Regions from separate parts of the Streptomyces sp. cmx-18-6 genome, predicted to be linked through region 1. Evidence: riboswitches for the same ligand, from Rfam matches in the RefSeq annotation. Region 1 holds a riboswitch; the other holds the start of a gene.

The links. Region 1 has a riboswitch for glycine ahead of gcvP (aminomethyl-transferring glycine dehydrogenase). Riboswitches for the same ligand answer to the same signal wherever they lie in the genome.
Region 2: it holds a riboswitch for glycine, as region 1 does, so the genes downstream of both, gcvT (glycine cleavage system aminomethyltransferase GcvT) here and gcvP (aminomethyl-transferring glycine dehydrogenase) in region 1, are expected to answer to the same signal.

What each region holds. Positions count from the first base shown of each region.
Region 1 covers NZ_JAEBEP010000008.1:389,174-404,118, forward strand. The annotation lists gene ACLJPL_RS21290 (substrate-binding and VWA domain-containing protein) at 1-114, shown strand, start outside; gene ACLJPL_RS21295 (glutamate--cysteine ligase) at 171-1,676, opposite strand; gene ACLJPL_RS21300 (hypothetical protein) at 2,179-2,772, shown strand; gene ACLJPL_RS21305 (DUF5999 family protein) at 3,089-3,295, shown strand; gene gcvP (aminomethyl-transferring glycine dehydrogenase) at 3,399-6,284, opposite strand; glycine riboswitch at 6,479-6,576, opposite strand; gene ACLJPL_RS21315 (PRC-barrel domain-containing protein) at 6,712-7,083, shown strand; gene ACLJPL_RS21320 (DNA polymerase IV) at 7,005-8,486, opposite strand; gene ACLJPL_RS21325 (MerR family transcriptional regulator) at 8,580-9,197, opposite strand; gene ACLJPL_RS21330 (bifunctional nuclease family protein) at 9,366-9,839, opposite strand; gene ACLJPL_RS21335 (MerR family transcriptional regulator) at 9,893-10,636, opposite strand; gene ACLJPL_RS21340 (FHA domain-containing protein) at 10,678-11,460, opposite strand; gene ACLJPL_RS21345 (DUF881 domain-containing protein) at 11,651-12,463, opposite strand; gene ACLJPL_RS21350 (small basic family protein) at 12,469-12,801, opposite strand; gene ACLJPL_RS21355 (DUF881 domain-containing protein) at 12,798-13,712, opposite strand; gene ACLJPL_RS21360 (sugar phosphate nucleotidyltransferase) at 13,813-14,945, opposite strand, start outside.
Region 2 covers NZ_JAEBEP010000004.1:295,052-309,996, forward strand. The annotation lists gene ACLJPL_RS12060 (ABC transporter substrate-binding protein) at 1-897, opposite strand, end outside; gene ACLJPL_RS12065 (hypothetical protein) at 1,411-1,944, opposite strand; gene ACLJPL_RS12070 (enhanced serine sensitivity protein SseB C-terminal domain-containing protein) at 2,182-2,976, opposite strand; gene ACLJPL_RS12075 (enhanced serine sensitivity protein SseB) at 3,102-3,872, opposite strand; gene ACLJPL_RS12080 (AAA family ATPase) at 3,916-4,746, opposite strand; glycine riboswitch at 4,911-5,008, shown strand; gene gcvT (glycine cleavage system aminomethyltransferase GcvT) at 5,185-6,300, shown strand; gene gcvH (glycine cleavage system protein GcvH) at 6,441-6,818, shown strand; gene glyA (serine hydroxymethyltransferase) at 6,838-8,097, shown strand; gene ACLJPL_RS12100 (L-serine ammonia-lyase) at 8,272-9,657, shown strand; gene ACLJPL_RS12105 (S1 family peptidase) at 9,834-11,030, opposite strand; gene ACLJPL_RS12110 (hypothetical protein) at 11,911-12,231, shown strand; gene ACLJPL_RS12115 (LuxR C-terminal-related transcriptional regulator) at 12,327-14,945, opposite strand, start outside.

The DNA of each region.
Region 1 (14,945 bases):
GAGATCGCGCGGATCACCGGCGGCGACGGGTACGGGGTGAGCGACCCGGCGGACATCCAGGCCGTCATCCTCCGGGCCATCATGACGGCCGGCCAGCGCGGACACGTCCCCTAGGAATGAGGGCGGCGGCCCGGCCCGGCCGCCGCCCCCGTCCGCGTACGAGCCAACGCTCACGGCGCCGGGAACCCCACCGGCCAGGTGTGCACCGGCTCCCCCGCGTGCATCAGCTCGGCATAGCGCCGCGTGGTCGCCGCCAGGGCCGCTTCCCGGCCGAGCCCGGCCTCCAGCGCCCGGCGGTAGGTGGCGACCTGCCAGGAGGCCCCGTTGACCCGCCGCTTGCAGCGCTCCTCGATGACGCCCAGATAGCGGTCGCGGTCGGCGGGCTCGATGTGCCAGGCGTCCAGCCCGGCCGCGGCCAGCGGCAGCAGCTCCTCCCGTACCAGCTGTACGGCGGGGATCCTGGCCAGCCCGCCGGAGCGGCCGGACCGGGGCCAGAGGAGCTCGGCCTCGATGCCGTGCCGGCACGCCTCGTCGAAGTTCTCCTCCGCCGCCTCGAACGGCAGCCTGCTCCACACCGGCCGGGACTCCTCGGCGAGCGCCCGTACGAGCCCGTAGTAGAACGCGGAGTTGGCGATCACGTCCGTGACGGTCGGCCCGGCCGGCAGGACCCGGTTCTCCACCCGCAGGTGCGGAACGCCGTCGGTCATCCCGTACACCGGGCGGTTCCAGCGGTAGACCGTCCCGTTGTGCAGGACCAGCTCCGCCAGTTCGGGCACACCGCCCTCGTCGAGGACCCGCAGCGGCTCCTCCTCGTCGCAGATCGGCAGCAGCGGCGGGAAGTAGCGGAGGTTCTCCTCGAAGAGCTCGTAGGCGGAGGTGATCCAGCGCTCCCCGAACCAGGTCCTCGGCCGCACGCCCTGGTTCGCCAGCTCCGGCGGCCGTACGTCGGTGGCCTGCTGGAACAACGGGGGCCGCGACTCGCGCCACAGCTCCTTGCCGAACAGGAACGGGGCGTTGGCGCCCAGCGCGATCTGGACGGAGGCGATCGCCTGGGCCGCGTTCCACACGTCGGCGAAGCGGCCGGGCGTCACCTGGAGGTGCAACTGGACCGAGGTGCAGGCCGATTCGGGGGCGATCGAGGGCGAGGAGCAGACCAGGTGGTCCACGCCTTCGATATCCAGGACGAAATCCTCCCCCCGGGCCGCCGCCATTTGATCGTTGAGCAGGGTGTAGCGGTCCACGTCCGAGAGATTGGCCGAGACCACGTCATGCCGGCCGAGCGTCGGCAGGATTCCGATCATGACGATCCCCGCGTCCACCTCCCCGGCCTTGCGGTGCGCATAGGCGAGACCGGTCCGCAACTCCTCCGAGAGCTGATCGAATACCCGGCCGCCGAGCCGGTGCGGAACGATATTTACTTCCAGATTGAACATCCCGAGTTCGGTCTGGAAATCCCGGCTCGCGATGCGCTGGAGCACTTCTTGATTCATCATCCGGGGCATGCCGTCCGAGCCCGCGAGATTCAGCTCTATCTCCAGCCCCATCAGGTTTCTCGGCCGGTCGAACCTCCGCTCCGCCAGGAGTCTGCCCAGCCCCTCCAGGCACTGGTTGAGCTTGGTGCGGTATGCCTGCCGATCGGACAGGTCAACGGCTCCCGCCACGACCTTCTCCCCCATCGAGGGGTCCCTCCTCCAGTGGTCGGCCCGCTGACCGGGCCGTTCGCATCACGATCGATAATGCCCAGCCGGAGTGATCCGTAACGCCCCACGGGCGTCGGGAAACCCGCTAGGCTGGTTGACGGAGACCGGGGGCACATTCCTTGGGCAAGGGCCGCCCGGCATTTTCGGCCGGGGAGCACCCGGCGGAACCGTGGTGGAAACACCGACGAGTTTCGGCCGTCCGCTCCGCCGAAAGAGCCCCAGGCAGGGGCCGTGAGCGGCCGATCAAATCACCAGGAATACCGCAATTCGAAGACCGGATGCCGCCTTGCGCGAAATATGCCCGGCAGCTAGCGGAAACACTGAGTGAACACGTGTCGTATAAACTCCGCCTGACGAGGCAGAGAGTTGACGCAACCGGCCCGTCACCGGCCTCCTCTGGCTCTGGCTCCGCACGCCGACAGCGCCGTCTGCACCCGCCCACGCATCACCGTGTCTCCGAAGTGAGAGGCGACCCACTATGCCGCTGCATGTCCCCCCGGCTCCCGCGCCCGCCCTGCGCAGTGTTCTCGCGGCCCTCGGTTCCCCGACCGCGGTCCGCGAGGCGCACACCTCCGCCCTGCGGTCCGTCCAGGGACCACTGAGCCCCGAACTGCCGCTTCCCGTGCACGTTCTGGACCGGATCGCTCCGACCGGCACGGCACCCCGAACCCGCCTCGCGGCCTGGCGCTTCCTCATCCGGAGCGAGGGCCGGGCGGTCGCCGCCGCGGACACCATGCTCACGCCGGACGGCTGGAGCTTCTCGCACTTCTTCGAGGGCCCCTATCTCGCCTCGACGGAGCTCGCGGTCCGCCAGGCGGAAGCCTCGCCCACGGCGTACCAGGCGAGACTCCTGTCCATTCCCGAGCTGTACATGCTCACCCTCTGGCTGCACGACAGCACCGAGGACGACTCCTCCGACGCCTCGGTCGGCGTGCTCGCCCCGGCCGACGTCCTGGTGCCCCTCGCGCCCGCCCCGCCGGGCATCGCCGCGCACCGCCCGCACCGGGTCGCCGACCTGCTGCCCGTCATGACCCTGCGCGTGGCCCCCGGCCCACTGCTCAGCTCCGCCTGACCGGCGGCGACGGACGACCGGCCCCCACGATGACCCGCACGCCCTGCCGGCGGAACGGGTCACCGTGGGGGCTCCCTCTTGCCCACTCGGACTAGCCCGGTCCGGCCACCCCGAACCACCCGAAGGGACCGTGCAGTTGCGGTGAACCGTCCGCGCGGGTGATGCGTCATGAGAGGAGTACAGGAGCTGCGGTGAAATCCCTGCGGAATCAGCGCCGTAGGGCAACACTGGGACTCGACCGACTGATACGGGGGCGGCCATGAGCCTTTCATCCAGCCGCAGGACACTCGACTCGACGCAGCGAAAGAACCCATCCATGTGCCAGCACCAGCCACCCTGCCCGACCGCCGACTCCACCGACCGGGAGGCGGCCCGACTGACGGCACACCACCCGGAACAGGGCTGGAGCCTCTTGTGCAACGGCGTCCTGCTCTTCGAGGACACCGGCGAGCTGCTGCCCGACGGGCAGATCATCGCCCCGCACCGGCCGTTGGCGACAGGCCGCGTGGTGAAGGCCGCCTGAGGCGGACGTACGAGGACGTCCGAACAAGGCTGTACGGAGAAGGGGCCGGCCCGGGAGGATTCCCGCACCGGCCCCGACGCATGTCAGGTCACGCCCCGAAGGGTCAGTTGTCGTACTCCTCCAGCGGCGGGCAGGAGCACACCAGGTTGCGGTCGCCGAAGGCGCCGTCGATCCGGCGCACCGGCGGCCAGTACTTGTCCGCGGCGGACACCCCGGCCGGGAAGACGGCCTCCTCGCGGCTGTAGCCGTGGTCCCAGTCGCCGCCGAGCGCCGCCGCGGTGTGCGGCGCGTTGGCCAGCGGGTTGTCGTCCGCGCTCCACTCGCCGGAGGCGACCTTCTCGATCTCGGCACGGATCGCGATCATCGTGTCGCAGAACCGGTCGAGCTCGGCGAGGTCCTCGCTCTCGGTCGGCTCGATCATCAGCGTGCCGGCCACCGGGAACGACATGGTCGGCGAGTGGAAGCCGTAGTCGATGAGGCGCTTGGCGACGTCGTCGATGGAGACGCCGGTCGCCCGGGAGATCGGCCGCAGGTCCACGATGCACTCGTGCGCGACCAGTCCGGCCGGGCCGTTGTACAGGATCGGGAAGTGCGGCTCCAGGCGCTTGGCGATGTAGTTGGCGGCCAGCACGGCGACCTGCGTGGCGCGCTTGAGGCCCTCGCCGCCCATCAGACGGACGTACGCCCACGAGATCGGCAGGATGCCCGCCGAGCCCCACGGGGCGGCCGAGATCGGGCCCACGCCGGTCTCCGGGCCCGCGGCGGGCTGGAGCGGGTGGTTGGGGAGGTACGGGGCGAGGTGCGCGCGGACGCCGACCGGGCCGACGCCGGGGCCGCCGCCGCCGTGCGGGATGCAGAAGGTCTTGTGCAGGTTCAGGTGCGAGACGTCGCCGCCGAACTTGCCCGGCTTGGCCAGCCCGACCAGCGCGTTGAGGTTGGCGCCGTCGACGTAGACCTGGCCGCCCGCGTCGTGCACCTCGCCGCAGATGTCGGCGACGTGCTCCTCGAAGACCCCGTGCGTGGACGGGTAGGTGATCATGAGCACGGCCAGCTCGTCGCGGTGCTGCTCGATCTTGGCCCGCAGGTCCGCGATGTCGACCTCGCCGTCGTCGGCGGTCTTCACCACGACGACCTTCATGCCCGCCATGACCGCGCTCGCGGCGTTGGTGCCGTGCGCGGAGGAGGGGATCAGGCAGACGGTGCGCTGGTCGTCGCCGTTGGCCCGGTGGTACGCGCGGACGGCCAGCAGTCCCGCGAACTCGCCCTGGGAGCCGGCGTTCGGCTGGATGGAGACGGCGTCGTAACCGGTGACCTCCGCCAGGCGCTCCTCCAGCTCGCGGATGAGCGTGAGGAAGCCCTGCGCCTGCTCGGCCGGGGCGAAGGGGTGCAGCGCGCCGAACTCGGGCCAGGTGATGGACTCCATCTCGGCGGTCGCGTTCAGCTTCATGGTGCAGGAGCCGAGCGGGATCATGCCGCGGTCCAGCGCGTAGTCGCGGTCGGCGAGCTTGCGCAGGTAGCGCAGCATCGCGGTCTCGGAGCGGTGCTGGTGGAAGACCGGGTGGGTCAGGATGTCGTCGGAGCGCAGCAGCGCGCCGGGCAGCGCGTCGGCGGCCGAGCCGTCCAGCGCCTCGATGTCGCCGTCCGCGCCGAAGGCCGCCCAGACGGCGGAGAGCTGGGACCGGGTGGTGGTCTCGTCGCAGGCGATGGAGACGTGGTCGGCGTCGACGCGGCGCAGGTTGACCCCGCGCTCCCGGGCCTCCGCGACGATCTCCGCGGCCTTGCCGGGCGACCGCACGGTCAGGGTGTCGAAGAAGTCGCCGTGCACGACCTCGGCGCCGGCGGCGCGCAGGCCCTCGGCGAGGATCGCGGCGTAGCGGTGGGTGCGCCGGGCGATCGTGCGCAGCCCCTCGGGCCCGTGGTAGACGGCGTACATCCCGGCCATGACGGCGAGCAGGACCTGCGCCGTACAGATGTTGCTGGTGGCCTTCTCGCGGCGGATGTGCTGCTCGCGGGTCTGGAGGGCGAGGCGGTACGCCTTGTCGCCGTCCGCGTCGACGGAGACGCCGACGAGGCGGCCGGGCAGGCTGCGGGCGAACTTCTCGCGGACGGCCATGAAGCCGGCGTGCGGGCCGCCGAAGCCCATGGGGACGCCGAAGCGCTGGGTGGTGCCGACCGCGATGTCCGCGCCGAGCGCTCCGGGCGAGGTGAGCAGCGTGAGCGCCAGCAGGTCGGCGGCGACGGTGACGATCGCGCCGAGTTCGTGGGCCTGCTCGATGACGGGCTCGATGGCGCGCACAGCGCCGGAAGCGCCCGGGTACTGGAGCAGGACGCCGAAGACGCCGCGCTCGGCGATCTCGGCGGGGATGCCGTCGCCGAGGTCCGCGACGACGACCTCGACGCCGGTCGGCTCGGCGCGGGTCTCGATGACCGCGATGGTCTGCGGCAGGGTGTCGGCGTCGACCAGGAAGACGCCCTTCTTGACCTTGCCGACGCGCCGGGCGAGCGCCATGGCCTCGGCGGCGGCGGTGCCCTCGTCGAGCAGGGACGCGCCGGAGGTGGGCAGTCCGGTCAGCTCGGCGACCATCGTCTGGAAGTTCAGCAGGGCCTCCAGGCGGCCCTGGGAGATCTCCGGCTGGTACGGCGTGTAGGCCGTGTACCACGCGGGGTTCTCCATGACGTTGCGCAGGATGACGGGCGGCGTGAAGGTGCCGTAGTAGCCGAGGCCGATCATCGGGGCGAGCACCTGGTTGCGGTCGGCGAGCGACCGCAGCTCGGCCAGGACCTCGGCCTCGGTGCGCGCCGAGGGAAGGTTCAGGGCCTCCGCACTCTTGATCACGTCGGGCACCGCGGCGGCGGTCAGCTCGTCGAGGGAGCCGTAGCCGACCTGGGCGAGCATCTTCGCCTGGGCTTCGGCGTCGGGCCCTATGTGGCGCTGCTCGAACGGAATGCCCTGCTCCAGCTGGGAGAGCGGAGTGCGACGGGGGGTCATGGTGGAGGCCTCCTGGTCTGTCACGACCTGCGAGGGGCACCACGGCGCGGGTGCCCGAACGGCCTCCCCCTCTGTCATCTCAACCTGAGAGCTTCACCGGCCCGCCCGGGGGCGTGCCGACTTTCACCGTCGGTGAGGGTCGAATCCGTGCCGGCCTGCGCCCGCACGGAACCCGCCCTGCTTTCCAGAGTGACCTCAACCGTGCGGTACGGGGGCCTGAGAGATTCCGGGGAGGATTTGCTCCTTCGGCGCCTCCGGATTCTGCACCGGAGGACTCTCCCGCACGGGGTCAGCAGCCGTCTGCCAGCCTACCAGCGGCGGTCGTCGCGGGCATTCTCGAGTGGCCGACGCCACGGATCTGCACTTGTCTGGTGCTGGTGGAGCGACAGGGGACCGCCCTGAGCAGTGGCGACCAGTGGGAGGCATCGTGCAGACGGACATCGATCCGCGCCGCCTGATCGGCCGCAAGGCTTTCGATCGCAACGGGGCCAAGATCGGAACGGTCGATGAGGTCTATCTCGACGACGCGACGGGCGTGCCCGAGTGGGCGGCCGTACGCACCGGCCTGTTCAGCCGGGACGCCTTCGTCCCCCTGGAGCCCAGCGAATTCGTCGAGGACGCGCTGCGGGTCCCCTTCGACCGCGCCCTGATCAAGGGCGCACCGGACTTCGGCGTCGGCCGGCACCTCTCGCCCGAACAGGAGCTTCAGCTCTACCGGCATTACGGTCTCGACTCCGCGCTCCCGGCGGAGGCCGGCCCCGACCGGGACTTCGGCAGGCTGGCCGGCCAGGAGGAGTAGTCGACCGGGTCGCGGACCAGCGGCAGCGGATCGGCCGGCTTCAGCTCCGGGTCGTCGACACGAAAGGTGAGCACCCGGCCGACCGGCCCCCCGGGCTCCTCGAACCGGACCGTCACCCGGCCGACCCCGCTCCCCTGCACCCAGCCGTGTCCGTGTTCCGCGTGGCGCACGTCGTGTCCGGCGGGCCACCGCCGGGAGGCGGGGTGCTCCGCGCCCTCCCGCTCGGGCTCCTCGTCCACGGCTCCGGCCCCCGGCGCGCCGCCGCCGTCGACCGCGACGGGTGCGGCCGGAACATCCGGTCGCGCCGCACGCTCCGCCAGCTCCCGGGCGTCCGCCGCCTGCGCGAACAAGTCCTCCTGGGTGAAGTCCGCGAGCCCCGTGACGCCCACTCCGAGCAGCCGTACGCCCCCGGTGGTGTCGACCGACTCCAGCAGCCTCGCGGCCGCCTCACGGACCACCGTGGGGTCGTCCGTGGGGCCTCTGAGGGTCTCGGAGCGGGTCAGGGTGGAGAAGTCGTAGCGGCGCACCTTCAGCACCACGGTACGCCCCGACCGGTCGGCGGACCGCAGCCGCTCCACGCACCGCACGGCCAGCCGCTCCACCTCCGCCCGCACCCGCACCCGGTCGTGCAGGTCCACGTCGAAGGTGTCCTCCACCGATACGGACTTGGCGTCCCGCTCGGCGACCACCGGCCGGTCGTCCAGCCCCAGCGCCATCCGGTACAGCCCGTGGCCGTGCGCCTTGCCGACCAGCCGCACGAGCTCCGCCTCGCCCGCCTCGGCCAGGTCGTGGACGGTGGTCATCCCGGCGCGCCGAAGGTGGTCCCCGGTGGCGGGCCCGACGCCCGGCAGGGTCCGTACGGACATCGGGGCCAGCAGCTCGCGCTCGGTGCCCGGCTCGATGAGCATCAGCCCGTCCGGCTTGGCCTGCTCGGAGGCGATCTTCGCGAGCATCTTGGACCCGGCCAGACCCACCGAGCCGCTGAGCCCGGTGACCGCCCGGATGGCCGTGCGCAGCCGCTCCCCCGTCATACGGGCCGACGCGGCGTCGTCCGCCGCCCCGCCCGCCTCCAGGTCGACGAATGCCTCGTCCAGGCTCAGCGGCTCCACCAGCGGCGACAGTCGCCCCAGCAGCTCCATCACCTGCTCGCTGACCGACCGGTACAGCGAGAAGCGGGGCACCAGGTAGGCGGCGTTCGGCGCGAGCCGTCTGGCCTGGGCGGTCGGCATCGCGGAGTGGACGCCCAGGAGCCGTGCTTCGTACGAGGCGGTGGCGACCACACCACGCGGGCCGAGGCCGCCCACCACGACCGCCTTCCCGCGCAGGCTGGGCTTGGCCGCCTGCTCCGCCGAGGCGTAGAAGGCATCCATGTCCAGATGCAGGATGGTCGGCGCAGGTCTCACACCACCGATGCTGCACCACACCACTGACAACGGGGCGGCCCGGCACTCTGCGGAGTGCCGGGCCGCCCGTCCTGTCCGGTCGCGCTCAGCCGCTCATCCGGCGCGGTTGCGCCGCCGGGCCAGCTCGTCGGCCGGGTTGTTGCCGATGAGGGTCTCACCGGTGTCGACCCGCTCGCCGTGGAGCTGGGAAAGCGCCGCGTCCACATCCCGCCAGACGACTCCCACCGCGATCCCGAAGACGCCCTGCCCGCCCTGGAGGAGGCTGACGACCTCGTCGGGCGAGGAGCACTCGTAGACCGTCGCCCCGTCGCTCATCAGCGTCATGCGCTCAAGATCCTGGAAACCCCGGGCCCTCAGATGCTGGACCGTGGTGCGGATGTTCTGCAGAGCGACCCCGGTGTCCAGGAACCGCTTGACGATCTTGAGGAGGACCACGTCCCGGAAACTGTAGAGACGCTGGGTCCCCGACCCGTAGGCCGGTCGCACACTCGGCTCCACCAGCCCCGTACGCGCCCAGTAGTCCAGCTGGCGGTAGGTGATCCCCGCCGCCGCGCACGCAGTCGGTCCGCGATAGCCGATATCGCTCGCCGCTGCCACGCCGTCCGCCGCCACCGCGGCCGGCGCAGCCGGCTGCCTGATGGCGTGGTCGGCTCCACTGCCGTGCTGCGGATACGGCCCGCCCGCAGCCGTACCGTCGCCGCTGCTTCTCACGCCGACCTCCGTCCTTGACCTGCCCACTCGAAGGTAGGCAGTCACTGGGGGTGCGTCAACGATCGCCACACTCGGCACGCCGAGTGATAATCACCCTGAGGGTGGTTTCCCGTGTCTCGTTTCCGGGAAAGGCTTGTCGGATGCGCTGACGACACCCCTGCGGGACGGTCACTGACTGTTGGTACCGAAGTCCTCCGGTGAGATCTGGTCGAGGAATTCGCGGAACTTCTCCACCTCGTCCTCCTGCTCGTCGGGGATCGCGATGCCCGCATCGTCCAGCACGCCGTCACTGCCGTAGATCGGCGTTCCGGTCCGCAGGGCGAGCGCTATGGCGTCGGAGGGCCGGGCGCTCACCTCCACCCCGCTGGCGAAGACGAGCTCCGCGTAGAAGACCCCTTCGCGGAGGTCCGTGATCCGGACCTCGGTGAGCTCCTGGCCCACGGCCTCGAGCACATCCTTGAACAGGTCATGGGTCAGCGGCCTGGCCGGAGCCATGCCCTGCTGGGCGAAGGCAATGGCGGTCGCCTCCCCGGGACCGATCCAAATGGGGAGGTACCGGTCGCCTCCCACTTCACGCAGGAGAACGATCGGTTGGTTGGAGGGCATTTCCACCCGGACACCGACAACGTCGAGCTCGTTCACACAGCAACCCTAGGACGTGCTCGCCATGTTTGGGTAGTCGGGCTCCGCCATGCTCAGTGCAGACGGCTGCGCAGAGCACTCTGCACGAGCGCCGCGTGCAGCCGTACGGAGAGCTCGGCCAGCTCGTTCGCCGTGGTCTCGGCATGGGCCCTGGTCTGCGGATTGCGGTGCCGGCGCAACGGCGCGACCAGCTGTTCGACCAGTCCCGCCTCACGGTCGGCGGAGGCCCGCATGGCACGCAGGTGGCGCGGTTCCAGGCCGAACCGGCCCAGATCCGCCACCAGCTTGGCCACGGTCACCATCTCCGCGTCGTACCCGCCCTCGGGCGCCGGGACGATGAGCCCGTAGGACTCCCACTCGTCCAGCCGCTCCTCCTCGACCTGGGCCGCCGCGAGCAGCTCGGCCCGCCCGATCCTCGCGGCGGTCGCGGCTTCGGGGCCGGACTCCCACACCCCGTCGCCCAGGTCCCGCTGACCGCCCGGCGGGGGCAGCGCGGCCTGCTCGCCCCGGGACAGGGCGTCCAGGTGCTCCCGGATGACCTTGAGCGGCAGATAGTGGTCCCGCTGCATGCGAAGCACCTGCGCCAGCCGCTCCACGTCGCCCGGAGCGAACTTCCGGTACCCGGAGGGAGTCCGCTGGGGCTCGATGAGCCCCTCGGCCTCCAGAAAGCGGATCTTGGAGATGGTGACTTCGGGAAACTCTTCGCGCAGCCGGGTGAGCACCGTGCCGATGCTCACCCAGCGCGCGTCCGCGGTGGCGGCGCCGTCGCCGGCACCGCCTGTCGGTGTTCGCAGCATGGGCCTTCCTGGGGGGTTCCCCGGACGGAGTCCGGGGCGGGTCACACGCCCCGCGGGCTCGCATAGAAGACCAGGCGGTACTTTCCGATCTGGACTTCGTCGCCGTTGGACAGCAGGACCGAATCGATGCGCTCACGGTTGACATAGGTGCCGTTGAGGCTGCCGACATCACTCACGGTGAAGCTACCGTCCGGGCCCCTGCGGAACTCCACATGACGCCGCGACACGGTCACGTCATCGAGAAAGATGTCGCTCTGCGGGTGCCGGCCGGCCGTCGTCAGGTCGCTGTCCAGAAGGAAGCGACTGCCGGAATTCGGGCCGCGGCGCACGATCAGCAGCGCCGATCCTCCGGGCAGCGCGTCCACGGCGGCCTGAGCCTCCGGGGAGAGCGAGGGCACAGCACTCTGGCCCGTCGCCTCGGCCTCGTACGCCTCGAGTCCGGAGATGGAGATCGTCGACGTCGTCTCCGAGGCGCGCTCGGGAACGCCGCCCCGCAGCGGCGTACCGCAGTTGGAACAGAAACGGCTGGCCTCCGCATTGCGGTGACCGCACCTCGGACAGACCGGCATCGACGAACCCTCCGGGGTGAACCCTCCACCCGAACTCGAGGTTGATGGTCCGCCGAAACCTATGCGTCCGGCACCGGCAGGGTCAACAGACGACACGCCGGGCCCACCGGGGCCGCCACCGGACACCTCATCGCGGAAGAGCGGACGCTCCGCCTCCTGCTCCTCGCCCTGGCCGTGGCGCGGAGCACGGTGGCGGGCAGCACTGTTGCTGTCCTCGCGTGCGCTCTTCCCGAACAACTTCGCAAACAACTTCACGGGCGATTCCCCTTGACCGACATAGACCCGCCCGTGGGGCAGGACGAACCCTGAATGAACACACCTGCCGACCCGGACATCTTCACAACGTCCGTATCCACTCGACAGTTTCCACCACGCACCACCAATCCGGTGCGCCGACCCCCCGCAACCTCACGCCCTCGTCCACCGGCCCGCGGGCCCGGCGCACTCACGGGGACGACGACCGAGCGTAGTCAGGCCGCTTCGCCGCCCGCAAGGCGTCGACGACGATGTCGTCGGACCGCTCCACCACTGCTGTGGCCTGCTCCTTCTCCAGCGTCTGCACCACGCCGCCGGGAATGTTGAGGGCCGGCTCCAGGTCCTGCGGCTTCCCGATCACCTTGAACTCGTACGGTGCTTCGATCTTCTTGCCGTCCACCTGGATGTCACCGCCCTCCCCGGAGAAGTACGTATGGGCCACCACCCGGACGCCGTTGACCTCGATGGCCTCGGCGCCGGCGGCCCGCAGCTCCTGGATGGCGTCGAGCAGCATGTCGGCCCCGACCGCGCCCGCCGGGTCACTGATCGTCAGCGTGATGCCGGGGCCCTGCGCCGCCACCGTACCCGCGAGGATGCCCAGCTGCCGTTCCTTCTCCAGCGTCTGCTTCCGGGCCTCCTCGGCCTGGTCGGAGCTGTTCTCCAGTTCGGTGCGCTGGTCGTCCAGACGCTGCTTCTCGTCCTCCAGGCGCTGGGTCCGGTCGTCGACCTCGTCGAGAATCCGGACCAGGTCCTCCTGCCTCGCTCCCCGCAGCGCGCTGTCGTCGCTGGTGGACCGCACCTGGATGGCCAGCCCCAGGCCGAGGCCGAACAGCAGCACGGCGACGATGAGTTGGGCCCGGCTCAGCCGGGGCGGCCACAGGCCCGCCTTGAGCCTCTGCCGTCCGGAGACCTTCTCGGGCGCGGACGGCTGCTCGGGGGCGGCCAGAGCGGCTGACGCACCGTCTTCCGGCTGTTCGCTGCGGGAGTTGTCGTCGTTGTTCATCGGCCTCAAGCCCGGAAGACGTGTCGGCGGATCGCGGCGGCGTTGGAGAAGATCCGGATGCCGAGCACGACCACCACACCGGTGGAGAGCTGAGCGCCGACACCCAGTTTGTCGCCGAGGAACACGATCAGCGCGGCGACCACGACGTTGGAGAGGAACGACACCACGAAGACCTTGTCGACGAAGATGCCGTCGAGCATGGCCCGCAGACCTCCGAAGACCGCGTCGAGCGCGGCGACCACGGCGATCGGCAGATAGGGCTCGACCACCGCCGGCACCTCGGGCCGGACCAACAGTCCGACCACGACTCCCACGACGAGGCCCAGTACGGCGATCACGATGTGCCCTTCCCTGATTCTGCCGCACCACTGCCGGCGGCCTTCGGCTCTGCTGTACGGACGATCAGGCTCGGAGCGGCGGGAAGCCGCACGTTCGCCTGCTCAAAAAGGCTGGTGCGGATGTCGAAACTCTCCTTGAGCGCCTGGAGGTACTGACCGTCCGCGCTGTCGCGGAACGCGGCGGCGAGCCGCTTCCCGTCCCCCACCGCGAGCACCGTGTACGGCGGTACGAGCGGTCTGTTGTCGACCAGTATGGCGTCGCCCGCGGCCCGGATGGCCGACAGCGCCGTCAGCCTTTGCCCATTGATGGCGATGGCCTCGGCGCCCGACTCCCACAGGCCGTTGACGACCCGCTGCATGTCCCGGTCGCGCACCCGCCCGGTGTCGGCGAAGCTCGCCGACTCACGGGGCCCGCCGCCGCCCTGGTCGGTGTTCTTGGCGTCGTCCACGACGAGCTTCACCCCGGGCCCCTCGACCGGGGTCGCCCCGGACAGCAGGGCCACCAGCTCGCCCTGGTCCCCGCCGTGACGTTCGAGGGCCTTGCGCTGCCGCTCGCTCACGTCCGTACGGAGTTCGTCGACGTCCGACTCCAGCGTGTCGGCCGCCCGCGTCTCCGCGTTGATGCGGTCGATGAGCTCTTCCCGCTCCTTCGCCACGACCGGCGCCGACACCCTTGCCTCGGCCGCTCCGAGGGTGACCACCAGAGCGGCCACCACCAGACCGGCGGCAAGGCCGAGCTTCGACTTGAGGGTACGGGGCAGCCCCGCGCTCCCGTCTGCCTTGCGGCGCGCCGACGCCTCCGCGTACCCCTCGTCGAGGCTGTGGTCCATCACGTTGTTCAGCAGCGACATGGAGGCGTCGGGACGTGCGGGTGGCGGGGCGGTGCTCCGATCGGGGTGCTGCTGCGACATGCCGCACATCGTCGCACGTCACCACGGCTGCCGCCGAATGGCCCCATCGGTGCGCCGGGACCCCCTGGACAGGAGGTCCCGGCGCACCGGACTCACACCGTCAGTTGCCCGCGCTCTCCACAACGGCGGACCACTCGTCCAGCAGTGCCTGCGCCGAGGCGTCGTCCGGGCCTTCGGCCCACAGATGGGTGACGGCCTCCGCCCGGTCCGGCAGCACCATGATCCATCGTCCGTCCGCTTCGACCACCCGGACGCCGTCCGTGGTGTCGACGCTGCGGTCCCCTGCCGCTTCGACGACGCTGCGCATGACGAGGCCCTTGACCGCCCAGGGCGTCGCGAGGTCGCGGCGCAGGACGTGGGCCCGGGGGATGCGGGCGTCGATCTGGCTCAGGGTGAGCTGGGTGCGTGCGACCAGTCCGATGAGCCGGACGAACGCGGCGGTCCCGTCGAAGACGCTGCTGAATTCGGGAACGATGAACCCGCCGCGCCCGTCTCCCCCGAAGATGGTGGCTTCCTCGCGTCCCACCCGGGTCAGGTCGTCGGGCGAGGTGGTCGTCCATTCCACCTGGGTGCCGTGGTAGGCCGCCACCTGCTCGGCCACGCGCGTGGTCGTCACCGGCAGGGCGACCCGCCCGCTGCGGCGCTCGGCGGCGACGAGGTCGAGCAGGACCAGCAGGGCCCGGTCGTCCTCGATGATCCGGCCCAGCTCGTCGACGAGGGAGAGCCGCTCGCCCACCGGGTCGAACCGCACGCCGAAGGCGGCCCGCGCCGACGACACGATCTCCCCGAGCCGCACGAGCCCGGCGCGCCGGGTCTCCGCGGTCTCGGTGGGCCGCGACTCGTCGAGCCCGGGGTTGATCGTCAGCGCGTCGACCCCGAGCCGCCCGAGGAGGCTCGGCAGCACCAGGCCGGCGCTGCCGTTGGAGGCGTCGACGACGACCTTGAGCCCGGCGTCGGCGATGCCGGTGGTGTCGACGTTGCGCAGAAGGGAGCCGGTGTACGAGTCGAAGACGCTGGACGGGAAGTACAGGTCCCCGATCTCACCGGGGAAGGCCCTGCGGTACTCCTGGCGGGCGTAGACCCGGTCCAGCTTCCGCTGCTGCGCCTGCGAGAGGTCGGCGCCCCGCTCGTCGATGAACATGATGTCCACCGAGTCGGGCACCCCGGGCGACGTACGGATCATGATCCCGCCCGCACTGCCTCGCGCCGTCTGCTGACGGGCCACGGGCAGCG
Region 2 (14,945 bases), on a different contig from region 1:
CGTCTTGGCGTCGGCCGGGGCGACGAGGTCGTAACCGTCGATGTCACCGGCCTGGAGCGCCTGACGACGGCCCTCCTCGGTGGAGATGGTGCGGAAGACCAGGTTCTTCACCTTGGCCTTCTCGCCCCAGTAGTCGTCGAAGCGTTCCAGGGTGACTTCCTTGTTGCCCTTGTTCCACTTCGCGTACTTGTACGGGCCGGTACCGGCCAGCGCGCCGGCCTCCTGGCTGTACTTGGGGTACGTGATGGCATCGCCCTTGGCGCTCACGTCGTCCTTCTTGTACCTCTCCAGCGCCTTCGGCGAGTGGATCGCCAGCGCCTGGAGCGAGAATCCGCCGGGAAGGTTGGCGGTCGCCTCGTTCACCTCGATGACGGCGGTGTTCTCGTCCTTGGCCGTGCAGGACTTGAAGTTGGCCTTCGCCGTCTCCTTGTCCTGGTTCTTGGCGAAGCCCCCCATGATGGCCTGCCAGTAGTAGGACAGGGCGCTGGACTGGTACGTGCCCTTCCAGTTGAACCAGAAGTTGTAGTTGGCGCAGACCGCCTCGGCGTTGAACGCCTCACCGTCGTGGAACTTGACGTTCTTGCGCAGGTTGAAGGTCCACACGGTGCCTTCGGGGTTGCTCTCCCACTTCTCGGCGAGGCCGCCGACGAGGTCGCTGCCTCCCGGCTCGTGCTCGATGAGCGCCTCGAACGCCTGACGGGTCACCCGGAAGGTCTCCCCGTCGGTCGCCAGGGCCGGGTCGAGCGACTTGGGGTCGCCCGCGCCGGCGAAGACGAAGGTGTCCTTGGCGCTCGCGTTGCTGTCGTCGTCCCGCTCACTGGCGCAACCGGTCGCGATCAGGCCGACGGCAACGGTCGCCGTGAGTGCCCGGATTACTCCGGACTTGAATATTCGCATGGGGCCACCCCTGGTTCACCATGTGGGAGATCTTGACCGGCCGAACACTACAGACGGGAGGGACCGGGGAGAACAGTCCGGATAGCGGTGATACCCAGTCGAGACCCGGACGCTCAACAAAGGCGGCTGATACGGGACATCGCGGCGAATCACCCCTTCGCCACCCGGATGCGGCCGCTCCGGACCTCGCCCTCCGCGACCCGGGCGGAGGCGCGGTGGGCGGGGGCTCGGAAGGCGCGGCGGGGGGAGAGCAGGGCGGGTGCGGCACGGCCGGTGGTACGGCGGCGGCGCGGGTGGCGGGCACGGCGCGCGGGGGCCCGGCGGGGCCGGCCACTGCTCCGGGAGCACCGACCAGCCCACTTTCCCGGGGTCGATTCCTCGGGGGCCGAGACCTTCAGCGTGATATCGCTGCGTCAGGAATTCCTGGAGCAGAGAAATTCCGGCGGCTTTGTCCGGCCGACGGGATCGCAATCATCGGCACGCCCGAGGACGATCGGCTTCAGGAGACCGGACTCAGGAAGCGGTCTCCCAGTACCTCCAGCCGCGGAGGGTACTGACGATGTTCGCGGTGCCGGTGGCCCGCGTGGTCCTCTTGCAGTCGGGGGTCTCCTGGTAGTAGCGCCACTTCACCTGCTGGCCCCAGGAGCCGTACCGCATGTTGCCGTACTTCTTCTTGGCGACCTTGCGCGTGAACTTGCTCCCGACCGAGGTCGGCACCTCCTTGCGGAGCGTGTCCTTGACCTCCCGCTTGGCCTGGGCGATGACTCCGGCCGCCGACGCGCCGCCGGTGACCGGGACCCGGCTGCGGATCATCTCCTTCTTGGTGACCTTGCCCGTGAGCGTGCCGCCGGGGCCCTTCTTGAAGGTCTTCCCCACGCTTATGTGGAGCAGTTTGTTCGACGTGATGTCGTACTTCAGACCGCCCGAGCAGACCCCGGCGGGCGCCAGGGACGGAGCGGCCGCGACGGCGGCGACCGAGGACCCGGAAACCAGCGTGCCGGCCAGAACGGCCGAAGCGGCGACCAGTGAACCTATGCGAACTCTCACATTTCCCCTTTGAGTGTGAATCCGATATGCCCTCGAAAGAACCGGTAAAGGGGCCGGTCCGGGCGGCGGCTCCTTGAGCCTGGACTCACGCTATACGGACGCATAGAAGATTCGCACTAGTAATTACTCGCGAGACCCAACCGTAATCTCTTGAGCATTATTTGAGTTTTCCTGTGCAGCCTTCGAGGAGAACCCGGAAAGCGGAATTCCGCTTTCCCTATCTGGTTCAGCGGCCGTTCAGTAGGCGCGGGGAGCCGCGGGCGGATAGCCGTAACCGGGGGCGGCGGGCGGGGGGCCGGCCGGAACGTGCGCCTCGCGGTCGTAGAACGGGCGGGTGTTGGCCCGCAGCCACATCGCGACCGGGTCGTATTCGTCGGACATGGCGACGGTGGAGACGGGCAGCCCGTCGGGGACCGCGCCGATCGACTGCCGCATCATCGTGCGCACCGCGTCGACGGAGGCCCGCCCGGTGTCGTACAGGTCGAGGCCGATCGCGAGGTACGGGACGCCGACCGCGGGGTGCACCCAGGCGCGGCGCAGGGAGCGGACGGCCTGGGTGCGGTGGGCGTTCTGGGTGAGCTGGGCGTAGAACCGCGGGAGCTCGACGGCGGGTTCGGTCAGCCGGAGCGGGCCCGCGGGCAGCCGGTCCAGGCCGGTGGCGATCCGGCGCAGATCGAGCCAGGGGATGCCGACGCCGCCGCCGGGGGCGTGCGGGTTGAGCCAGATCCCCCAGCGGTCGGGGAACAGGGCGCGGGCGATGTCCCGGCCGGGGACCAGCTCGTGGGCCCTGCTCCAGCCGCTGGCGGAGAGCTCCTGGGCGGAGGTGACGCACGGGGTGTATCCCAGGCCGTCGATCTCCATGGCCCCGTACTGGGCGTCCGGGGAACCGGCCGTGCCGTGCCAGAGCAGCATCCAGACCCGGCCCTCGGCGAGGGCCGCGAGCAGCGCCTCGTAGGCGTCGTAACGCCCGGGGGTCACCTGGCGCAGCAGGTGCTCGACCTTTCCGGCCGCCGCGGTGCCTGACGCACTCACCCTGGGTCCCGCCCCTCATCGATCCGTCCGAGCCCCCGGGCACACGGGAGCGACCTCGCCATCAAACCAGCTTATGCGCCGCTTCTGACACCGACTTGACGCCACGGTCGGCCGGCGCCGGTGGGTCAGTGGCCCTCGCGCCGGTAGAACGGCCGTACTTTCTCCCGCATCCAGTCGCCGACCAGGTCCTGGGCCACGTCCAGCAGGACCAGGTTCACCGGCCAGGGGATCTCCACCCGGCCCAGCGCCCGCCCCAGGGCGTCCATCGGAGCGCTCTGCCCCGCGCCGTCCCAGGTGGCGAACTCGACGCCGACGAAGAGGACGGGGTCGCCGCCCTCGATGCTGGCCAGGGCCCGGCGGGCGGTGCTCACCACGCCGGTGGCCTCGAACTCCGCGGACACGGCGGCGAGGAAGTCGACCGGGTCGTGCTGCCAGTCCGGTTCGTACAGCTTGACCCGGCCGCCGGTGGCCGGCCCGTCCAGGGCGGTGCGCCCGGCCCGGCAGAGCTCGGCGACGGCGGGCGGCGGCAGCGGGATGCCGACCGCGCCGCCCGGGTTCACCGCGATGCCGACCTGCGGGGGCAGGCCCCGGGCGAAGTCGCGGGCGGGCGCCACGGCGAAGGCCATGTGGCTGCCGACGCAGGAGAGGAACTGGCCCTCGGAGCTGAAGACGGGGACGTACGCGGCGCCGTCGATGTCCATCATCGGCAGGTCCAGGTCGGCGCTGGCGGGCGAACCGCCGGCCGGCAGGGGCACCCAGACCGAGCTGCGGCCCAGCACCTCGACCAGGCGGCCGCCCGCGTCGGGGACGCCGAGGGACGCGGTCAGCACCTCTTCGAGCTCGTTGGCGGGCCACCCGTGCTGGGGGCGCGCCGGGACCTGGGCCGGAATGTCCACTGCCTCTGTGCCTCTCGCCGTTGTCGTCGCTCCGGCCAGAACCCTAACCGGAGCAGTCCGCCGGGTCGTGACCGTCCGTGAAGGAGATCCGGCTCAGCGCGCTCGCCGCCTCCCGGTCCAGCAGCACCGCCGAGCCGCAGCCGGGGGGCAGCTCGCCGCGTTCGGTGGAGCGGATCAGCCGGGCCACCGCGTGCCGGTGGCGGGCGAAGGCGTATCCGGAGACGCCCCGGCCGCGTTCGCGCTGCCCCTGGCGGGCGGTCTCGGGGTCCACGTCGAGGAGGAGCAGGCGCAGGGTGCGGCCCCGGCGGGCGGCGTACAGGGCGAGCCAGCGGCGTACCCAGGTCTGCGTACCGCAGTCGTGGACGACGACGGAGGCGCCGGAGCGCAGGACGGCCCAGAGCCCGAGGTAGTGGGCGGCGCGGACCAGGGGGCGGTAGAGGGCGTAGGGGAGTAACCGCGGCAGGGCGGCGGCCCAGCGGTCGCGGGTGTTCTGGGAGTCGATGGCCCGGTCGGTCACGGCCCGCCGGATCAGGGTGGACTTGCCCCCGCCGGGGAGCCCGGAGACGACCACGATGTCGCCGGGGGTGAAGTCGAGGCTGTACGGGCCGTGGCCGGTGCGCCCGCGCAGGTCGCGTACCACCGGCGTACGGGATTCCAGCAGCTCACGCGCGGGTGCGCCGGGCAGCGCGCGCGAGGACGCGCCGGGGTGCTCGGGGTGCTCGCGTGCGGACGCTCCGGGCAGTTCCCGTACGGGTGCGCCGGGCTGCTCGCGTGCGGGCGCTCCGGGCTGTACGGACCGGTCCGGCGCTCCGGGCTGCGCGGGCATCGCGTCGTGCGCGACCCCCGCGGTCGGTACCGACGGCTGCAACGTCATCGCCCATCCCCCTGCTGTCGGGCCCGCCCACGCCTGCTGTGAAGTGTAAAGAAACGGCAAGGCTCCACAACCGCCCCCGCTGTTCGCACACACGTTGCGGACCGGCCGCCCCACTCTGTCGCGATGCGTGCGATGATGACCCCGCCAACTGCATACCGGCCGTTCGAATCCGCGCGGGAGAGTTCCGGCCACAGTGTGAGCCGGGCGCCGAAGGAGCAAGATCCTCCCTTGAATCTCTCAGGCCCCGTACCGCGTGGATGAGGCAGATCTGAAAAGCGAGCCGCCCGGCGGCTCCACCCAAGGTGCAAGCCGAGCCCTGTGAACAGGGCGTCCCCCTCCAGGGGCATACCCCGTCAGGGGCTATCGGCGAACCTCTCAGGTTCCGATGACAGATGGGGAGGATTCGTCCTGACGTCGTCATGCCCTGGAGCCGTATCCATGAGCACTGCCCCCCGTCTCACCGCCCTCGACGCAACGCACCGCTCGCTCGGCGCGACCATGACCGACTTCGCGGGCTGGGACATGCCGCTCCGGTACGCCAGCGAGCGCGACGAGCACAACGCCGTACGCACCCGGGCCGGCCTCTTCGACCTGTCGCACATGGGCGAGATCACCGTCACCGGCCCCCAGGCGGCCGCCTTCCTGAGCTACGCGCTGGTCGGCAACATCGCCACCGTGGGCAACGGCCGGGCCCGCTACACGATGATCGTCCAGGAGGACGGCGGGATCGTGGACGACCTGATCGTCTACCGCCTGGGCGAGACCGAGTACATGGTGGTCGCCAACGCGGGCAACGCGCAGATCGTGCTGGACGCGCTGACCGAGCGCGTCGCGGGCTTCGACGCCGAGGTGCGGGACGACCGGGACGCGTACGCGCTGCTCGCGGTCCAGGGCCCCGAGTCCCCCGCCATCATGAAGGCCGTCACCGACGCCGACCTGGACGGGCTGAAGTACTACGCGGGCCTGCCGGGCACGGTCGCGGGCGTCCCGGCGCTCATCGCCCGTACCGGCTACACCGGCGAGGACGGCTTTGAACTCTTCGTATCGCCCGAGCACGCCGAGCGGCTCTGGCAGGCGCTGACGGAGGCCGGTCAGGCGCACGGGCTGATCCCCTGCGGCCTCTCCTGCCGCGACACGCTGCGCCTGGAGGCGGGCATGCCGCTGTACGGGCACGAGCTGACGACCGCGCTGACCCCGTTCGACGCGGGCCTGGGCCGGGTCGTGAAGTTCGAGAAGGAGGGCGACTTCGTGGGGCGCGAGGCGCTGAAGGCCGCCGCCGAGCGCGCCGAGAGCGCCCCGCCGCGCAAGCTGGTCGGCCTCATCGCCGAGGGCCGCCGGGTCCCGCGCGCGGGTTTCCCGGTGGTCGCGGACGGCAAGGTGATCGGCGAGGTCACCTCCGGCGCGCCCTCCCCCACCCTGGGCAGGCCGATCGCCATGGCGTACGTGGACGCGGCCTTCGCCGCGCCCGGAGCCGGGGGCGTGGGCGTGGACATCCGGGGCACGCACGAGCCGTACGAGGTCGTCGCGCTGCCGTTCTACAAGCGCCAGAAGTGATATCCCGGGAACGACCGGGCCGACCGGGCCGACCGGGCCTTCGCATCGGCACCTGCGCGTCACCGAAGTGACGTACCTCCGTCTCACACCGTAAGACCACCGTTCATCAGCACTCCCCCGCGTACAGGAGAATTCAGGTCATGAGCAACCCCCAGCAGCTGCGGTACAGCAAGGAGCACGAGTGGCTGTCGGCCGTCGAGGACGGCGTGGCCACGATCGGCATCACGGAGTACGCGGCCAACGCGCTCGGTGACGTCGTCTACGCCCAGCTTCCTGAGGTCGGTGACACGGTGACCGCGGGCGAGACCTGCGGCGAGCTGGAGTCGACCAAGTCGGTCAGCGATCTGTACTCGCCGGTGACCGGTGAGGTGACGGCGGCCAACCAGGACGTCGTGGACGACCCCTCGCTGGTGAACTCCGCTCCCTTCGAGGGCGGCTGGCTGTTCAAGGTGCGCGTCACGGAGGAGCCGGCCGACCTGCTCTCCGCCGACGAGTACACCGCGTTCTCCGGCAACTGAGACCTTAAGGGACCCCCTGATGTCGCTTCTGAACTCCTCCCTCCACGAGCTGGACCCGGACGTCGCCGCCGCCGTCGACGCCGAGCTCCACCGTCAGCAGTCCACCCTCGAGATGATCGCCTCGGAGAACTTCGCTCCGGTCGCGGTCATGGAGGCCCAGGGCTCCGTCCTCACCAACAAGTACGCCGAGGGCTACCCCGGCCGCCGCTACTACGGCGGCTGTGAGCACGTCGACGTCGTCGAGCAGATCGCGATCGACCGGATCAAGGACCTGTTCGGCGCCGAGGCCGCGAACGTCCAGCCGCACTCCGGCGCCCAGGCGAACGCCGCCGCGATGTTCGCGCTGCTGAAGCCGGGCGACACGATCATGGGCCTGAACCTGGCCCACGGCGGTCACCTGACCCACGGCATGAAGATCAACTTCTCCGGCAAGCTCTACAACGTGGTCCCCTACCACGTCGACGAGAGCGGTCTCGTGGACATGGAGGAGGTCGAGCGCCTCGCCAAGGAGTCCCAGCCGAAGCTGATCGTGGCCGGCTGGTCCGCCTACCCGCGCCAGCTGGACTTCGCCGCCTTCCGCCGTATCGCGGACGAGGTCGGCGCGTACCTGATGGTCGACATGGCGCACTTCGCGGGTCTGGTCGCGGCCGGTCTGCACCCCAACCCGGTGCCGCACGCCCATGTCGTCACCACCACCACGCACAAGACCCTCGGCGGTCCGCGCGGCGGCGTGATCCTCTCCACCCAGGAACTCGCCAAGAAGATCAACTCGGCGGTCTTCCCGGGTCAGCAGGGCGGTCCGCTGGAGCACGTGATCGCGGCCAAGGCGGTCTCGTTCAAGATCGCGGCGGGCGAGGAGTTCAAGGAGCGCCAGCAGCGCACCCTGGACGGCGCGCGCATCCTCGCCGAGCGCCTGGTCCAGCCGGACGTCACCGAGGCGGGCGTCTCCGTCCTCTCCGGCGGCACCGACGTGCACCTGGTCCTGGTGGACCTGCGCAACTCCGAGCTGGACGGCCAGCAGGCCGAGGACCGGCTCCACGAGCTGGGCATCACGGTCAACCGGAACGCCATCCCGAACGACCCGCGCCCCCCGATGGTCACCTCGGGCCTGCGGATCGGCACCCCGGCGCTCGCGACCCGAGGCTTCGGCGCCGAGGACTTCACCGAGGTCGCGGAGATCATCGCCGCCGCCCTCAAGCCGTCGTACGACGCCGACGACCTCAAGGCCCGCGTCGTGGCGCTGGCCGAGAAGTTCCCGCTGTACCCCGGCCTGAAGTAGCACCTGGCCTGCGGTTCCGCGCATCCGGACGGGGCACCGCGCACACTGGACGAAAGTGAGCGCGGTGCCCCGTTCCTTGCCCCTCGCCCGAAGTTTTCCCCCTGCTTGACCCGGTTGTTCCCCGCACCACCCAGGCAGACAACGGCGTCTTCCAACCCCCCAAGGAGTCCTCCCGTGGCCATCTCGGTCTTCGACCTCTTCTCGGTCGGCATCGGCCCGTCCAGCTCCCACACGGTGGGCCCGATGCGGGCCGCCCGGATGTTCGCGCGCCGCCTGAAGAACGAGGGGCTGCTCGCGCACACCTCCTCGATACGCGCCGAGCTGTACGGCTCCCTCGGCGCGACCGGCCACGGCCACGGCACCCCGAAGGCGGTCCTGCTGGGCCTGGAGGGCGAGTCGCCGCAGACGGTCGACGTGGAGAGGGCCGATGTCCGGGTGGACGAGATCCGCTCCTCGGGCCGGATCAACCTGCTCGGCATGCACGAGATCGCGTTCGCCTTCGACGACGACCTGGTCCTGCACCGCCGCAAGGCGCTCCCGTACCACGCCAACGGTATGACGATCTTCGCGTACGACACCGAGGGCGCCCCGGTCCTGGAGAAGACGTACTACTCGGTCGGCGGCGGCTTCGTCGTGGACGAGGACGCGGTGGCGGGCGAGAACCCGATCGTTCCCGAGGACACGGTCCTGCGCCACCCCTTCCGCACGGGCGACGAGCTGCTGCGGCTGGCCCGGGAGACGGGCCTGTCCATCTCCTCGATGATGCTGGAGAACGAGCTGGCCTGGCGCACCGAGGCGGAGATCCGGTCCGGGCTGCTGGACATCTGGCGGGTCATGCAGGCGTGCGTCTCGCGCGGCATGTCCCGCGAGGGCATCCTCCCCGGCGGCCTCAAGGTCCGCCGCCGCGCCGCGAACTCGGCCCGCCAACTGCGCGCCGAGGGCGACCCGCAGGCCCACGCGATGGAGTGGATCACCCTCTACGCGATGGCGGTCAACGAGGAGAACGCGGCGGGCGGCCGCGTGGTCACCGCCCCCACCAACGGTGCGGCCGGCATCATCCCGGCGGTCCTGCACTACTACATGAACTTCGCGGCCGGCGGCTGCACCGAGGCGGAGAGGGAGGACAGCGTCGTCCGCTTCCTCCTCGCCGCCGGGGCGATCGGCCTGCTCTTCAAGGAGAACGCCTCCATCTCCGGCGCCGAGGTCGGCTGCCAGGGCGAGGTCGGCTCGGCCTGCTCGATGGCGGCCGGCGCCCTGGCCGAGGTCCTGGGCGGCTCCCCCGAGCAGGTGGAGAACGCCGCCGAGATCGGCATGGAGCACAACCTGGGCCTGACCTGCGACCCGGTCGGCGGCCTCGTGCAGATCCCGTGCATCGAGCGCAACGGCATGGCGGCGGTGAAGGCGGTGACGGCGGCGAAGATGGCGCTGCGCGGCGACGGCAGCCACAAGGTCTCCCTCGACAAGGTCATCAAGACCATGAAGGAGACCGGGGCCGACATGAGCGTCAAGTACAAGGAGACGGCGCGGGGCGGGCTCGCGGTGAACATCATCGAGTGCTGAGGCCCGGCCCGGCGTCTGTCCACCGGCGTCGAACCGGACGCGAACCGGTTCGGGGTTTTTGCGGTTCACCGGAGGTGAGCGAGGCTTCGGACCCGATCCCGTGTGAGCGGGCAGCGGTGAGGGGCCGCTCGTTCTCGCTGGTGAGCGGCCCCTGACCGGTTTTGCTACGGATGTGCTCAGTTGGTGTTGAGCGTCAGCCCGTAGTGGTTGAGGGCGTCGTCGAGCGGCTGGAAGTAGGAGGAGCCGCGGGAGTTGACCCCGCCGGAGCACCTCTGGTTGAGCGGGCCGCCGGAGGTCATGCCCTGGGCCTGGTTGCCGGAGATGTACGCGCCGCCGCTGTCGCCGCCCTCCACGCAGACGCTGGAGGTGGCCAGGCCGCTGACGACCGTGTCGGGGCCTCCGTTCTGGTCGACGTAGGTGACGGAGTTGTTGTAGGAACCGATCGCGCCGCAGGTCCAGCCGGTGGTGGCGCCGGACTTGCAGACCGCGGCCCCGGAAGAGGCGCGGCTGCCGCCCCTGACGGCGACCGGGTTGCTGTTGCCCCAGGTGCCGACGCTGGTGGTGATCGAGTGGCCTGAGTTGATGGTGAGGATGCCCATGTCGACGCTGCGGGTGCCGACCGCGTAGCGGGTCTTGTAGCCCTTGGCGAAGGCCGCCCCGTCGTAGCGCAGGGTGTTCGTGACGCAGTGTCCCGCGGTCACCAGGTACTGGTTGCCCGACCGGTCGCGGGCCCCGTACCCGACGGAACACCACTGGCTGGTGTTGTTGAACGTCATCTTGCTGCCGGGGTAGATCGCGGCCTTGGCTTCCAGCTTCTCCTGGCCCCGTACGATCTCGACGGCGGAGCCGTGCTTGGCGGCCTCGGCGAGGAACGCCTTGGCGGCGGCGCCCCGCGCGTCGTTGACCTTGACGGTCACCTTGTCGGAGGCCACGTCCACGGACCAGGCGACCACCCCGGAGGGGACCCGCTCGGCGGCGACGGCGTCCAGCTCGGCCTTGACCTTGTCGAGCTCGGCCTCGCCACGGGCGGGCACCCGGGCGGCCAGGCCGGCCTTCTCGATTCTGGCCGCCTCGGCGGTGTCGTCGGCGTTGACGGTCAGCTGGCCGGAGGCGTCGAAGAAGGCCCCGTCGCCGGCTATCCCGCTCTTCGTCAGCTCGGCGAGCTTGGCCTGCTGGGCGTCCTGCCGGTCCAGCCGGTCGACCGCGGCCTTCTCGCTCACGCCGAGCGACGCGGCCAACGCCCGCACCATCTCCGGCTGGTAGCGGGGGGCGGGCGCCACGTCCTGGGCCTGCGCCATGGTCTGAGTGCCCAGGAGCGCGGAGGCCGAGAGCACGACGCCCGCGGCAAGACCGTACTTACGAGAGTTACGCACGTTGATTCCTTCCGAATCACAGCCAGAAACCCGAGGAGGGGGGTGTTCGCCGGCATACGTCAACGACGCACCGGCGAAAGGTGGTTTCTGTCTGACGGGGAGTTCGGAACTCGCCGCGCCCCGACTATCGCCCAGCGATTGGAGGGAATTCAAGACACGTGCGGGAGGAAGTTTTCACAGGGCTCCGAATACTTCCGTTGAATGGAGTGGAACCTCACGAGGCGTCAATTCGGACGGCTCTGACGGATTTTGGGCAGCGTTGAGCGAGCCGATGGAAATCCCCTCCGCTTGGTCGGGACCTTAGAGGTGTCGGGTTCGCCGCTGTATCAGGCGGGCGGATTTACGGATACGCAGAAAAACTCGGCGCGCTCCTCGACGGCGGCGACACCGCTCCGGCGCCCCGGTCCGACGCGTACCGGTGTGGCGATGTCGGCAGCTCGCAGGCGCTGCGCCGGGCCTGCGGGGTCCGCACGCTCGAACGATCGCTTCACCGCTCTCGCGGTAAGGGGATTCCCGTGGAGAACCTGAGCTCTTCGCGGAGTTCGCACCGGCAGGTCGTGGGTGCGGAATCAGTGGGAGTGGGTGATTCCGAGACGGACGGATTTCACGGAAGTGCTCACGCTTCTTCGGCATCCCCGCGCACCGCTCCCCTCGCTCGGCCCGCCCTGTGCGCGGCGGGCGGCGCCGCGCTCACCCGTGGGGCGCGAAGATACGTATAGGTGATGGGCTTGTTCCGGATATTCGGGGCCCGGAGCGCCTCGTACGTTGGTAGGACCTGTCAGCGGTCGGTCCGACGCGGGGAATCACAGCTCCACCCGCGCGAATCCGTCGCGGTCCGCGCCGGTAGGGCAGGGAGCCGCGACACCGAGGAGATGGCGCCATGACCAAGCTCTACTTCCAGGTCGATGTCCCCACCAGGAACTCTGTGCAGCCCGAGCGGTGTGGCCTGCATGTCTTCACCGGGTCCGCCGAAACCGAAACGGACGCCCTCCGCGTCGCGCGTGAGACCTGTGAGGCGGCGGTCGCCGCTCAGAAGGCGGGTTTCGCGCTTCCGCGCCGACGTCCGGACGGCTGGGGCGCGCGCGGGGTGCGTTCCGGTTGGGTGTTCGACTGGACGGCCGCGACCGTAGCCGTTTGGGAGCACGACAAGACGTTCCGGACCGCCAGGGCCCCTCTGCCCCTGCCCTCGCGGGACAGGTGACAGCGGCCCTCTCGCGGGGCAAGTGGTAGCCGCCACAGCGGCCTCCTCGCGGCAGAGCCCCGGCAGAGGCGTTCAGCGACGGTGCGGAGCCCGGCTCAGGAAGTCCGCCCCAGGCTGTGCGCGAGATCGCGGCGGGAGAGTGCGCCGCTCTTGCGCATGGCTCCGGCGATGTGCTGCTCCACCGTCCGGGGCGAGAGGCGCAGCGTCGCGGCGATCTCCCGGTTGGTCAGGCCGGAGACGGCGAGCTGCGCCACCTCCGCCTCCCGGGGCGACAGGGCGTCGGCGTGCGAGGGGCGTCCGGGCGGGCGGCCCTTCCTGGCCGGCTGTCGTGTGCGCAGCAGGGCTCTGGTCCGGGCGGCGTCCCAGACGGCGCCCAGGTCGGTGTAGCACTGGACGCACGACTCCAGCTCGGCGAGCGCCGACAGGGCACGGGCCTGATCGGACGCCGGGGCGGGGGAAGCCGCGGCGTCCTCGCACTCCGCGACCGGGGCGCGACCCCCTGTGGTGTCCGCCGCCAGCACGCAGCGGGCGGCGCCCTCCGTGGTCAGCGCCTGTGGGTACGGGCGGGGAAGCACCGCGTAGGCGGCCGCGGCCGTCCGGTACAGCTCCGCGGCTTCCAGCAACCCGTCCCGCCGCTTCTCGGCCAGGGCTTCGGTCTCGGTGAGGACGGCCCGGCTCCACATCAGCGCGGCTCTGGCGGCGGGCGCTTCACGTCGGCCGAGGCCCTGGGAGAAGGTGCGGACCATGGTGTGGGCCGCGGTCCTGTCCCCGGCGCGCGCCAGTGCCTCCACGGCCCACGGCGCGAGTTCAGCGGCCCAGGGCCATACCCCTTTGTCGACCACCGCCTTCCAGGCGGCACGCGCGTGTTCCGCCGCGGCCGCCACCTCCTGCCGGGCCAGGGCCAGACGGATCACGGCCCCGGCCGTCGCCGCGCCCAGGGGGACGGGCAGCTTCTCCGTCCCGAACGTCCCCTGCTGGGAGAACCAGGACCTCGCTTCTCCCCAGTCCCCCTGCGCGACGGCGAGCAAGCCGCGTACGACATAGGCGTCGGAGGCGAGGAACGGCATGTCGGCGGTGGCGGCGACGAAGTCCTCGCACCGTTTGTCCAGGCCCGGCCACTGGCCGGTCAGCCACTCGTGGAGCAGCCGCGTCGCCAGCGCACTGTGTTCGGTGTAGGGCGCGCCGCTTCGCGCGGACAGCTCGCGCCCCTCAGCCAACAGGGCGTCCACTCGCCCGTGGAAGCCGAGCCAGACGGCGGAGTCCGCGGCGTTGCACAGGCCGCGTGCCGCCTGCCGGGCGCACGCGGGGTCCGTGTCCGTCACGGGCAGTCGCTTCAGCAGCTCCCACGCCTCGGGGTCGGCGCAGCTCATGGCGAGTCCGATCCGGTTGGCCAGGACCGCCGCGCGCATGGCGTCGTCCCCGCTGTCGTCCGCGGCGGCCAGGGCCCTGATCAGCCACCCCTGGTGGACGTCGAGGGAACCGCCCGGCCAGTTGGGGCTGATCAGTGCCGCCATGGCGCGTACGGCCAGGGCGGAGCGGACTTCGTACAGTTCGGCGGCGGCGATCTCCAGCATCCGCCAGCCCTCGGCGAACCGGCCCATCTGGTTGCACAGCATCAGCCCCAGGTCGAGCCGCAGCTCCCCCCGTACGGCCGGCGGGAGGGCCGCGTCCCGCACGATCTGCGCGAGCACCTCCACGGTCTGGTCCGAGCGCAGTCCGGTCACCGCGTTGCGGGCCAGCAGCGGCGCCAGGCGGGCGCGGGCCCGCGGGGGCAGGCCGGGCGCGGCCAGCGTCTGTTCCAGGAGCGTGATCGCCTGCTCGTGCCGGCCGAAAGCCTCCGCCGACACGGCGGCCTTCTCCACCGCCCTGAGCCATTGGTGCCCGTCACCGGCCGCCCTGTGGTGTGCGGCGACGGCGGCCCATGCCACGGGCTGCCTGCGGCTGAGCACGCCGGCCGCCCGCCGGTGAAGATCCTGGCGTACGGGGCCGGGCACGGTGGCCCGTACGGCCGACGCGGCCAGGGGGACCGCGAAGCCGTAGCGGCCTTCGCCGAGCTCCGCCAGGGCCGCGCCCTCCAGGGCCCGCAGCAGCGCGCTGTTCCCCGTCGCGGCACCGAGCCCGGACACCGCGTTCAGTTCGTCACGGCCGGCGGGGCCGTCGAGGACGGCGGCCGCCCAGACCACCGGCCGGTACGCCGGGGGCACGGCGTGCGTACGGCTCAGCACCAGCTCCGCCAGTCGGGCGGGTGCCCCGGCCGCCGCCACCTCGGCGGCCGTTCCGGTGAACGCCGGCCGCTGTTCCCGCAGCGCGGCGAGGAGGTCGACGACCACGCGGGGCACTCCGCCGGTGCGCTCACGCAGCAGGCGCACCGCCTCGGCCGTGCAGCCGTCGCCCAGCGCCCTGGCGGCGGCCCGCCCGACGTGTTCCTCGTCCCAGGGCTCCAACCGGTGCCGGAGCACGGTCAGCCCGCTCGGATACGTCATCGGCGCGCCGCCCAACGGCAGCCCGGGCAGGGGCAGTTCCTCGGGGCGGTAGGTCACAGCGGCCGCCGAGCCCGGTTCCAGCGCCTCCAGCACCCGGCGCAGGCGGCGCAGCTCGTCCTCGTCCGCCCGGTGGACGTCGTCCACCAGCCACAGGGTCGCCTCCCGCCGGCGCCCGCCCTCGTCCGGCGGCCCGTCGTCGGCTCCGCACCGCCATCGCAGACGGGTCGCGTC